DNA from 3 places in the Rhizobium sp. BR 249 genome. Region 3 is predicted to be linked to each of the others. Evidence: riboswitches for the same ligand, from Rfam matches in the RefSeq annotation. Region 3 holds a riboswitch; each other region holds the start of a gene.
The links. A riboswitch is a leader RNA that binds a small molecule or an ion and turns the genes downstream of it on or off. The one in region 3 is predicted to bind cobalamin.
Positions count from the first base shown of each region.

Region 1: another riboswitch for cobalamin. It lies ahead of QD408_RS05370 (CbtB domain-containing protein); the one in region 3 lies ahead of bluB (5,6-dimethylbenzimidazole synthase).
Region 2: another riboswitch for cobalamin. It lies ahead of cobU (bifunctional adenosylcobinamide kinase/adenosylcobinamide-phosphate guanylyltransferase); the one in region 3 lies ahead of bluB (5,6-dimethylbenzimidazole synthase).

Region 1 covers NZ_JARWKX010000004.1:29,009-32,277, forward strand. The annotation lists gene QD408_RS05360 (hypothetical protein) at 1-600, opposite strand, end outside; gene QD408_RS05365 (CbtA family protein) at 597-1,331, opposite strand; gene QD408_RS05370 (CbtB domain-containing protein) at 1,446-1,655, opposite strand; cobalamin riboswitch at 1,681-1,831, opposite strand; gene QD408_RS05375 (histidine phosphatase family protein) at 1,887-2,435, shown strand; gene QD408_RS05380 (putative bifunctional diguanylate cyclase/phosphodiesterase) at 2,904-3,269, shown strand, end outside.
Region 2 covers NZ_JARWKX010000026.1:2,236-5,504, reverse strand. The annotation lists gene QD408_RS21690 (chloride channel protein) at 1-713, opposite strand, end outside; cobalamin riboswitch at 941-1,336, shown strand; gene cobU (bifunctional adenosylcobinamide kinase/adenosylcobinamide-phosphate guanylyltransferase) at 1,618-2,127, shown strand; gene cobW (cobalamin biosynthesis protein CobW) at 2,132-3,187, shown strand; partial or broken gene cobN (cobaltochelatase subunit CobN) at 3,191-3,269, shown strand, end outside.
Region 3 covers NZ_JARWKX010000024.1:77,164-80,432, forward strand. The annotation lists gene QD408_RS21165 (DUF2865 domain-containing protein) at 1-565, shown strand, start outside; gene bluB (5,6-dimethylbenzimidazole synthase) at 578-1,267, opposite strand; cobalamin riboswitch at 1,309-1,495, opposite strand; gene QD408_RS21175 (methyl-accepting chemotaxis protein) at 1,716-3,269, shown strand, end outside.

The sequences.
Region 1 (3,269 bases), on a different contig from region 3:
CCGCAGGAAACGGCGAAGCGCCAGGACGGCAAACCCCAACAAGGCGGCAAGCCCCGCCAGTGACGCCATGCTGGCGAAATGAAGTGGTATCTTGCTCCAGCGCGGCTTGATGATATCGGCCGTGTTAAAGGCCTCGCCGCTGAACTGGCAGGTGACGAGCGCAAGCCCACGCCGCACCATATCGGCGTCGACGGCGGAGATGATTTCTCCTGCTGCAGGCGCCTCCAGCGGCATCTCCCGCATCGCCATCAGCACGGCTTTCGTTGCCGCGAGATAGGCATGGGCGCATTCGTTGAACGGACTTTCCTCGTCCGTCACGCTGCCCGGCACCCTGCCCCACAGGCAATAGGAATATTGGATCTCGGCATAGTTCAGCACGCGGCGGAACGGCTCGTTGGTATCGACTGCACGGGATGCGAGGTCGATGATCCCACGGCGATAGTCCGAAATCACTGCCATCTCGCCGTGGGAAATTTCCGGGATATCGATACCGCCATGGCTGCCGCCTGCGCTGCGAGAATGCGCGCAGGCGTCACCGGCGATGATGAGAAGCAGGCTTGCCCCAAGGAGAACACCAAGCCTGTCGTCGCGCCGGATCACCGGAAAGCTGGCCGTAGACCACTCTTGGCGCCGAGACGCCTTTCGGCCAGCGCTCCGAAAACAATACCGAGCGCTGCCCAAAGGATCGCGTGCATTCCGAGCGTGGTCGTGCGGAACCGCCAGAGCACCATCGCCGAGAAATTCTCCGGCACCTCGTTGATCGGCGGCAAGAGATAGAGAACCGCACCGATGAAGACGAGATAGGCGGAGCCGGCGATGATCGCGCCGTTCCAGAGACCGAAGCGTCCGGCAAGGCGGCGCGAAAGCGCCACCGCCGCAATCAGCGAGGCGAGCGAAACGACGATCATCAGGAAGAACAGCTCGGTCCTGACACCGATCGTATCGGGATTGCCGACCGCCGGCGGATTGGCCGGATATTTGACGGCAGGAACCAGAACGACCGCCACGAAGGCGGCAATGGCGATGACGGCCGAGGTGCCGCGCGGCGAAAGGCTGCTGAGGCGGCCGTGCACGAAAGCGAAGGCAAGCGAAAAAAGCCCGCCGACAGCAATGCTGTAGGCCATGACGCCGGTGAAAAGGCCGAGACCGGCCTGCGTGGCCCGGCTGACGATCTCAGGTTCGGCGGCTTCGCCGGCCGCCTGGGCACTCGCCTCCTCGAAGGCGATCGCCGCATCGACCAGCGGCTCGCCGAAGGTATGGGCAAAGGCAAAAATCAGGATGCCGGCAATCACGCCCGCGAGCATGCCGCGAAGCAGAAGATTTCCAACCATGTCAGTATCCCCCTAAGCATGTCGCGCAAAACTGTGCAGCGGTTTTGCGAGAACGACATGCGTAAAACAAAGACCTAAAGCGCGAGAAGCGAATCTGAAAGATCGCGATGCGCTTTAGTGGCAGGGAAAGCCGAGGAGATGGCGGGCGTCATGCACGAATTCGTGCACATACATGCCGTTGAACAGCGCCATCGCGCCTTCCTCGGTGCCGACAAAATAGAGAACGATCAGCATCAGCAGGCCGCCAAAGATCGCCCAGGGCAGGATTTCCCCTACCGGGATCGGCGCCGGTGCCGCGACAGGTGCAAAAGTAGTGTCAGACATGTATTCCTCCGGAATGACGCGTTCAGTCGAAAGAGTGTTGTGCGGCAGGGTCTGACTTCCAGCGCGAAGAAGTTTCGACACGCTGGTCACAGTGGCGCGACCGCGCCGGATTTCCACCGGCTTCCAAACCCGCAACGCCACGGTTATATCTGCACGCCGGAGAGACTGTCAACGAAACTTCACGAGCCGGCAAAGCGCCGTCCCCACCACATTGCGGAGATCGGAACGATGGTGAATACGCGCCTCACCTGGATCTGCCACGGCGCGACGGCGGCAAGCCGCAAGGCCCTGTTTCCGCTCGACGAACCGCTGGAAGACAAAGCGGTCGAGGAAGCCGGCAGGATGGCCCGCCTGCCCCACGCCGACCGTATCGTCACCAGCCCGGCTTTGCGCGCCCGCCAGACCGCTGCAGCACTCGGTCTCGAAGCCGAAATGGAACAGCGGCTTGCCGACTGCGACAATGGCCGCTGGGCCGGCAGATCGATAGCGGCGATCGGGACTGAAGAGCCGGAGAATCTCGTGGTCTGGATGAGCGATCCGGAAGCCGCCCCACACGGAGGCGAGAGCTTTCTCGGCCTGCGCAGGCGCGTCGCCGGCTGGATGGACGAGCAATCCCTGCTCGGAGGCCATGTGATCGCCGTCACCCACCCGGCCGTCATCCGGGCGGCGACCGCGCATGTGCTTGAGGCGCCGCTCCCGTCCTTCTGGCTCATCGACGTCGAGCCGCTGGCGGTCGTTCGTATGACCAGCAATGGACAGCGCTGGTCACTGCGCTTCTAGAGAATTAGATACCCCTCATACTGTCCAGCCTTACGCAAGCAAATAGCGTCATCTCTATTGAACCGGGTTTGACCGGGACTACTTCCTTGTCCCAAGGAGATGGAAGACATGACATATGATTGGAGTGGGGAGCGTACGCGGCGCCTGCGTTTGATGCGGGTTGCGACGTTCACCGTAATTCTGGTCGGTCTGGTCGTCAGCGTCCCGCTGCTGATCGTCACCGCCTGAAAAAGCGAGACAGGGCGAGCGATGCGGCAGCACGCTCGCCCTCGTTCTTCCCGCTCTCTCCCCTCGCCGTTCAACCCGACTCCCCTGTCTTCCCAGCCGCGCCGACGAACGGCCGCAGCGCAATCGCTGCCCCTGTAGCGCCGAAACAGGCTGCTTCTCCAACAATTCGCCTTCTGGTTTCAACGAACATTTCAGATTTTCGTGATACCTCGGCGCAGGGTGGAGATGGAGAAGGCAATAATGCCGGCGTTTTTCCAAAGCAGGGCCGGAAGGCAATGCGTGTCAGTCGTGGTGTTCGGAGTAACCCTCTGGATCCTCAGCACGCTGCTGCACTTCGACGACGGCCTCGTCTCCTTCATGACCGGTTTCGGCAAGTACGGAGCGAACAAGCTCATTCTTGCCCTCGGCATCGCCGGCGCCATGAGCTTCATCTATTCCGTGCTGCGCATCGCCGACCTGCGCAAGGAAATGGAGCTGCGCGCCACCGCACAGGCGAAGGCCGACTGGACAGCCACCCACGACCATCTGACCAGACTGCCGAACCGCTACGCCTTCGAGCGCAAGATCCTCTCGCGGCCGATCCTGGACGAGGAAGCCGAGATCGAG
Region 2 (3,269 bases), on a different contig from region 3:
CCGATATCGATGGTGAAATCACCCTCGGCAAGCAGCCTTGCGACGAGCGTGGACACGAGGGCGGAGGTGACGACCGGCGTCAGCGACACGATCGTATAGGTGCCGATGATCAGCTCGAAGGCATAGAAGGCGCCGGTCAGCGGTGCGTTGAAGGCGGCGGCGATGGCGCCGGCCGCGCCGCAGCCGACGAGGACGCGCAGGTCGGAGCGGCGAAGCTGCAGCTTCAGGCCGAATTTCGAGGCGAGGCCTGCGGCAAGCTGGGTATAGCCGGCCTCCAGGCCGACGGAGGCGCCGAAACCGTTGGAAATCAGGTTCTGCACGGCGACGATGATGCTGTCGGTGAGCGACAGGCGGCCGCCATGCAGCGCATTGGCCTCGATCGGGTCGACCATCGGCTTCTTTCGCCGTTTCGCCAGCACGAAGAACAGCAGCCCGAGCAGCAGGCCGCCCATGACGGGAGCGGTGAGCAGCAGCAGCTTGTCGTCGATCAGCGATGAACTCAGCCTTTCGTCGTCCGAGATACCGAAGACCAGCTGGTGCAGTTCATTGGAAACGAAGCTCATGCCGGTGACGGCAAGTCCCGAGGCGATGCCGACGACGGCGCCTGCCAGCGACAGGCCGACCTCGCTGCGGCGGGTCAGCGCGCGCAGCCGCCCCGGGTCGAAGAAAACACGCAGCGCGCGCAGGCGGCGCCGATCCAATTTCATAAGCATGGCTAGACAACTAGGCGGGGAGAGACCCGGTCAAGGGTGACGGTGCAGTCCGCTTGCAACGGAATTGCGGCGAAAAGCCGGCGCGCCGATCAAATATTCATAACGTAAGCCTCTGATAAAAGACGATATTTCCGGTAGAGTCAGTCGTATTGGCTTGGAAGCCGCAGGTAATCCGCGCCGAGAGCGGCTGCGAAGGCCGGTTGACTTCAATCCCCGGCTTGCCTAACCATCCTGACATAACGGATGGTTCCGGATCGGCGTTGCGCCCTTCCGGATGAAAAGGGAATGTGACGGGGTGGACCCAAACCGGGCGCCTTCATCACAGCCGACCCCGCGACTGTAGAGCGGTCAGGGTCTTCCATCCGGCATCGAGCCCTTTTCGCCGGCAGCCAGCAATGGTGCGGGCGGGCGAAGCGGAGGAGATGCCGGAAAAGCCACTGGACATGCATGGTGATCAACCGGGGCCGGACGCCTCTATTTCTACGAATCGTCCACCTCTTCGCCAATGCAGCCGGGAAGGCGAGGCAGATCCGCCGGCACGATCAGGGCGACCGGAAACGGTTTGCCCCGATCGCGGCCGATACCCGCGAGCCAGGAGACCTGCCATCCCGTGCCGGGCGAAAAGCCCACCCCTGGGCAAAGCGCCCGCTGCCAGCACGGAGGTTGTTTTGGCTGAACGACTGAATTCAGCGCTGCCTTGTGTGGTGCGCGCCTCTCTCTCTTCCCTCATTCCTGTGCTTGTCACAGGAATCCAGCCACCGCGCGTCTGCGCGGTGAATGAAGCTATAACGCTGTTGAATGAGTCTTTCGTGCCCAAGGACTTGGACACGCTGGATTCCTGTGACAAGCACAGGAATGAGGGAGGTCGAGGAGCACGCGCGCTTCCTCTACTGGCGGTGTTGTCATGACCACCACCCTCATCCTCGGAGGCGCACGCTCCGGCAAATCCCGCTTCGCCGAAAACCTCATCATCGCGACCGGCCTCGATCGTCATTACATCGCCACCGGCCGGGCCTGGGACGATGAGATGCAGGCGCGTATCGACCAGCACAAGGACGATCGTGGCCCCTCCTGGATCACCCATGAGGAGCCGCTGGAGCTTGCCGAGCGGCTTGCGGCCATCGATGGCGAGGGCAGGGCGATCCTGGTCGATTGCCTGACGCTGTGGCTCACCAATCTGATGATGGAGGGGCGCGATATCGCGGTTCAGGCTGCGGCGCTTGCCGCCTTTCTGCCGCAGGCGAAGGCGCGGCTCGTCATCGTTTCCAATGAAGTCGGCCTCGGCATCGTGCCGGAGAACCGCATGGCGCGGGAGTTTCGCGACCATGCTGGAAGGCTGCACCAGATGATCGCGGCGAAGGCTGCGGAAGTTTATTTCGTCGCGGCAGGGCTGCCGCTGAAAATGAAGGGTTAAGTGCATGAACCAGCAGAAAATCCCCGCAACCGTCATCACCGGCTTTCTCGGCGCCGGCAAGACGACGATGATCCGCAACCTGCTCACCAATGCCGGCGGCAAGAAGATCGCGCTCATCATCAACGAGTTCGGCGATCTCGGCGTCGACGGCGATGTGCTGAAGGGCTGCGGGGCGGAAAACTGCACCGAGGACGACATCATCGAGCTGACCAATGGCTGCATCTGCTGCACGGTCGCCGACGATTTCATTCCGACCATGACCAAGCTTCTGGAGCGCGACCAGCGCCCGGATCATATCGTCATCGAAACCTCGGGCCTTGCCCTGCCGCAGCCGCTCGTCGCCGCCTTCAACTGGCCGGATATTCGCAGCGAAGTCACCGTGGACGGCGTCATCACCGTGGTCGATAGCGCCGCCGTCGCGGCCGGCCGTTTTGCCGACGATCACGATGCCGTCGATGCGCGCCGCGCCGAGGATGAATCGCTGGATCATGAAAGCCCGATCGAGGAACTGTTCGAGGACCAGCTGACCTGTGCCGACCTGATCGTGCTCAACAAGACCGATCTGATCGACGCCGACGGTCTCGGCCGCGTGAAGAGCGAAGTCGCCTCGCGCATTGCCCGCAAGCCGGTGATGATCGAAGCCAGGAATGGCGAGGTGCCGGCCAGCGTGCTGCTCGGCCTCGGCATCGGCACGGAAGACGATATCGCCAACCGCAAGTCCCATCACGAACTGGAGCATGAGGATGGCGAGCCGCATGACCACGATGAGTTCGACAGTTTCGTCGTCGAGCTCGGCGCAATCGCCGATACGGCTGTGTTCGTCGAGAAGCTGAAGGGCGTCATTGCCGAGCATGACGTGCTGCGCCTCAAGGGCTTCGTCGACGTTTCCGGCAAGCCGATGCGCCTGCAGCTGCAGGCCGTGGGTGCCCGTATCGACCAGTATTTCGACCGCGCCTGGGCGCAGGGCGAAACGCGCGGCACGCGCCTCGTCGTCATCGGCCTGCACGAGATGGATCAGGGCGCGGTGCGCAAGGCGATCGAAGCGCTCGTCCGAGGATAGAGAATGCATCTGCTTCTGGCCCAGCAGGGAACGATCAGCGATGGCGACGAGGCGATAGACCTCGGTCAGTCGCCGGGCGATA
Region 3 (3,269 bases):
TTACGGCCTGCCGCAAGCCCAGATGCTTTCACCCGTCAGTACCATGTGCGTGCGCAGCTGCGACGGCGGCTTCTTTCCGATCAGCTCGAACGCCACGTCGGTCGATTTCGGCCGGGACGCCGAAACCTGCGCCAAGATGTGCCCCGGCATCGAGACCCAGCTCTTCTATCGCGACGTCAGGAGCACGGAAGCCTCGAACATGATCTCGGTGGCGACAGGCACGCCCTACAGCGCCATGAAGAACGCATTCGCCTATAAGAACCGCGCACCCGGCGAAAAAAACGCCTGCGCCTGCAATCTCACCGCCTACTACAATGAGATGCGCGGCAAGCAGGCTCTGAGCCAACCGCCGCAGCAGGGTTCGATCACCACCATCCATACCAATCCGCCGGCAAAGGATGCCGCGGTAGCGCCGCCGCCGCAGCAGCCATCCGTTCCGGAACGTCCTTACGATCCCACGCAGAACAAGGTCCGCCAGGTCGGCCCGCAATTCCTGGCCGGCGACCAGGGCTCGATCGACCTTGCCAATCCGGCAAACCCCGGCCCGCAGCCCCAGCAGCAATGATTGCGACGCTGATCAGCGCTCACTCCGCCCCCATTCATCGTGAAAGACCAGTTCTTCGAGCGGCATCCTTTGCCGCCAGCCTTTGACCGCGAGTTCGGGCTCGTCATAGAGCCGGTCGACGAAGCCGGCGCAAAGCCAGGCGACCACCTCGATATGATCGGGTATGCCGAGAATGGCTTTCAGATCGTCTTCGCGAAAAATGCTGACCCAGCCGATGCCGATGCCTTCGGCGCGGGCCGCAAGCCAGAGGTTCTGGATCGCGCAGACTGTGGAATAGCTATCCATCCTGGGATTGTGCGTGCGCCCAAGCACCACGCTGCCGCTGCGCGTGGGATCGCAGGTCACGCATATGCCGAGCGGCGCCTCGACGATCCCTTCGAGCTTCAGCGAGCGGTATGCCTGCCGCCGCTCGCCTTCGAACATCAGCGCCGCCTCCTCGTTCGCCTTCACGAAGGCATCGCGCACCTCAGCCCTCACCTCGGCGCTTCGAACCAGAACGAAGTTCCACGGCTGCATGAAGCCGACGGAAGGCGCGTGATGGGCAGCCGTCAGCAGCCGCTCCACGACATCGTCAGGCAAGGGATCGGGCAGAAACTGGCTGCGAACGTCCCGCCGCGTCATGATCGCGTGATAGACGGCCTCGCGTTCGGCCATGGAAAAACCGGATGCCGCTGACAGGGCATCCTCGTCAAAGGGTCGCATCGTCAAATCCCCAACAACGCAACCGCCCGCCGTCCGCGCGGGTTGGGTCTATCTCGCCAGGCCGGTCTTCTGACTTGGCGTCATCCGTCTGCCGCAGCCTTCCCGGCGAAAACCAGTGGCGTGTTGAACGGCAGACGTCGGCCTTACAGCGTTGGGCACGTTCCGGCCTTGCACCGGATTCCCGATTCTCCCGCCTCGACGGCGGGCACCTGACGGCGCATCTATTTCAGGAAACGGGGGCTGCGGCAAGCCGAGCCGGATAATGCGCACCAAAGCCCTTTCACTTTATCATTTCTTTACAAAAAAAATACAGACTGCAATTGCGCGTTTTGGGTTGCAAGGAGGACATGGGCATGAGTGCTCATGCTGCGACCGCCGGCGTCGATGCCCGTGTTGATAGGCCAGTCGAGAGCAGCTCCGACTGCGCTGCGTTTCGAGGCCCCGCGGCATGTTCCATTTTCTAAAAACGATGCCTCTGACAGCCAAGCTGTCGGCAATCATCGTCGCCGTCAATCTCTGCGGCATCTCTGCTTTCGCCGCCTACACCTGGATGCATGAAACCCAGGCATTGATCGATAGCGCCAAAACGAACTGGTCCAAGGATGTGGAACAGTTCGCATCCGTGGCCGCCGGCGGCGTGAAATGGGGCAAGGCGAATGCCGTTAGAGAGGCCTATTCGCTCTACCGCGACGATCCCTCGCTCGACCTCGTGCAGTTTGCCGCTTTCAACGCGGATCTCGCCGCCGTCGATACCTGGACACGCGACGGCATCGGCGGCTTGCCTGCAACCGACGATTTGAAGAAGAGCCTCGGTGCCAAGCCGGAAAAAACGACGATCGACGACGGCGGAGTGTCGGCCGGTGTCGTCACGATCATCGCGCCCCTCCCGCTGGACAAGTCGGGCAAGGCCACCGGTTACATCGTGACGAACTGGTCCGTCGAGAAGATCGCTGCCGAAGTCCAGCAGAAAGTCTTCGTTTCGCTGATCACGCAATCGGTGATCACCGCCATGGCCGTCATCGCATTCCTTCTCGCCATGCGAAGCCTCGTCGGCCGCCCGCTCAGAATCCTCAGTGGAAGAATCAGCGCTCTGCAGAAAGGCGACCTGGCCTCTCCCGTCACCTATAGGGAAAATGGCGACGAAATCGGCTTCCTCGCGCGGGCGCTGGAGGTTTTCCGTGAGGAAGCGATTGTGAAGGTCGAAAGGGAACGGGCTGCTGCCGAGCAGAGCGCCTCTCTCGATGCCGAAAGGGCGCGCAACGCATCCTTGACGGAAGAGTCGAGCAACACCCAGCGGCTGGTAATGAACACGCTCGCCAATGCATTGGAACGGCTTGCCGCAGGTGACTTCTCCACGCGCCTCGCCGACCTCGGCCCCGAATTCGATAAATTGCGGCAGGATTTCAACCGCATGGTCGAAGCGGTCGCAGCCGCGCTGACCGAGATCAAGACCGCCTCCGTCGCAGTCGAAGGCGGCTCGAGCGAGCTGGCATCCTCCGCGGATCAGCTCGCGAAACGCACCGAGCAGCAGGCGGCAGCACTGGAAGAAACCGCGGCAGCGCTCGATGAGGTGACGACGACGGTCAGAACATCGTCGCAGCGGGCCGAAAGTGCCGGGCAGCTGGTCGAGGAGACGAAGCGCAGCGCGCATGTCTCGGCCACGGTGGTGCGTGATGCCATCGGAGCGATGGACCGGATACAGACCTCTTCCAGCCAGATCGGCCGCATCATCGGCGTCATCGACGAGATCGCCTTCCAGACCAACCTGCTGGCGCTGAACGCCGGCGTCGAGGCCGCGCGAGCCGGCGAGGCCGGTAAGGGCTTTGCGGTCGTCGCCCAGGAAGTGCGTGAACTCGCCCAGCGCTCGGCAAATGCCGCGAAGGAAATCAAGAACCTGATCAATGTATCGGGCGATGAGGTTGCAGCCGGCGTCGGACTGGTGAACCAAACCGGCGATGCCCTGCTGAAGATCGAGGAGCAGATCAACCGCATCAGCGACAGC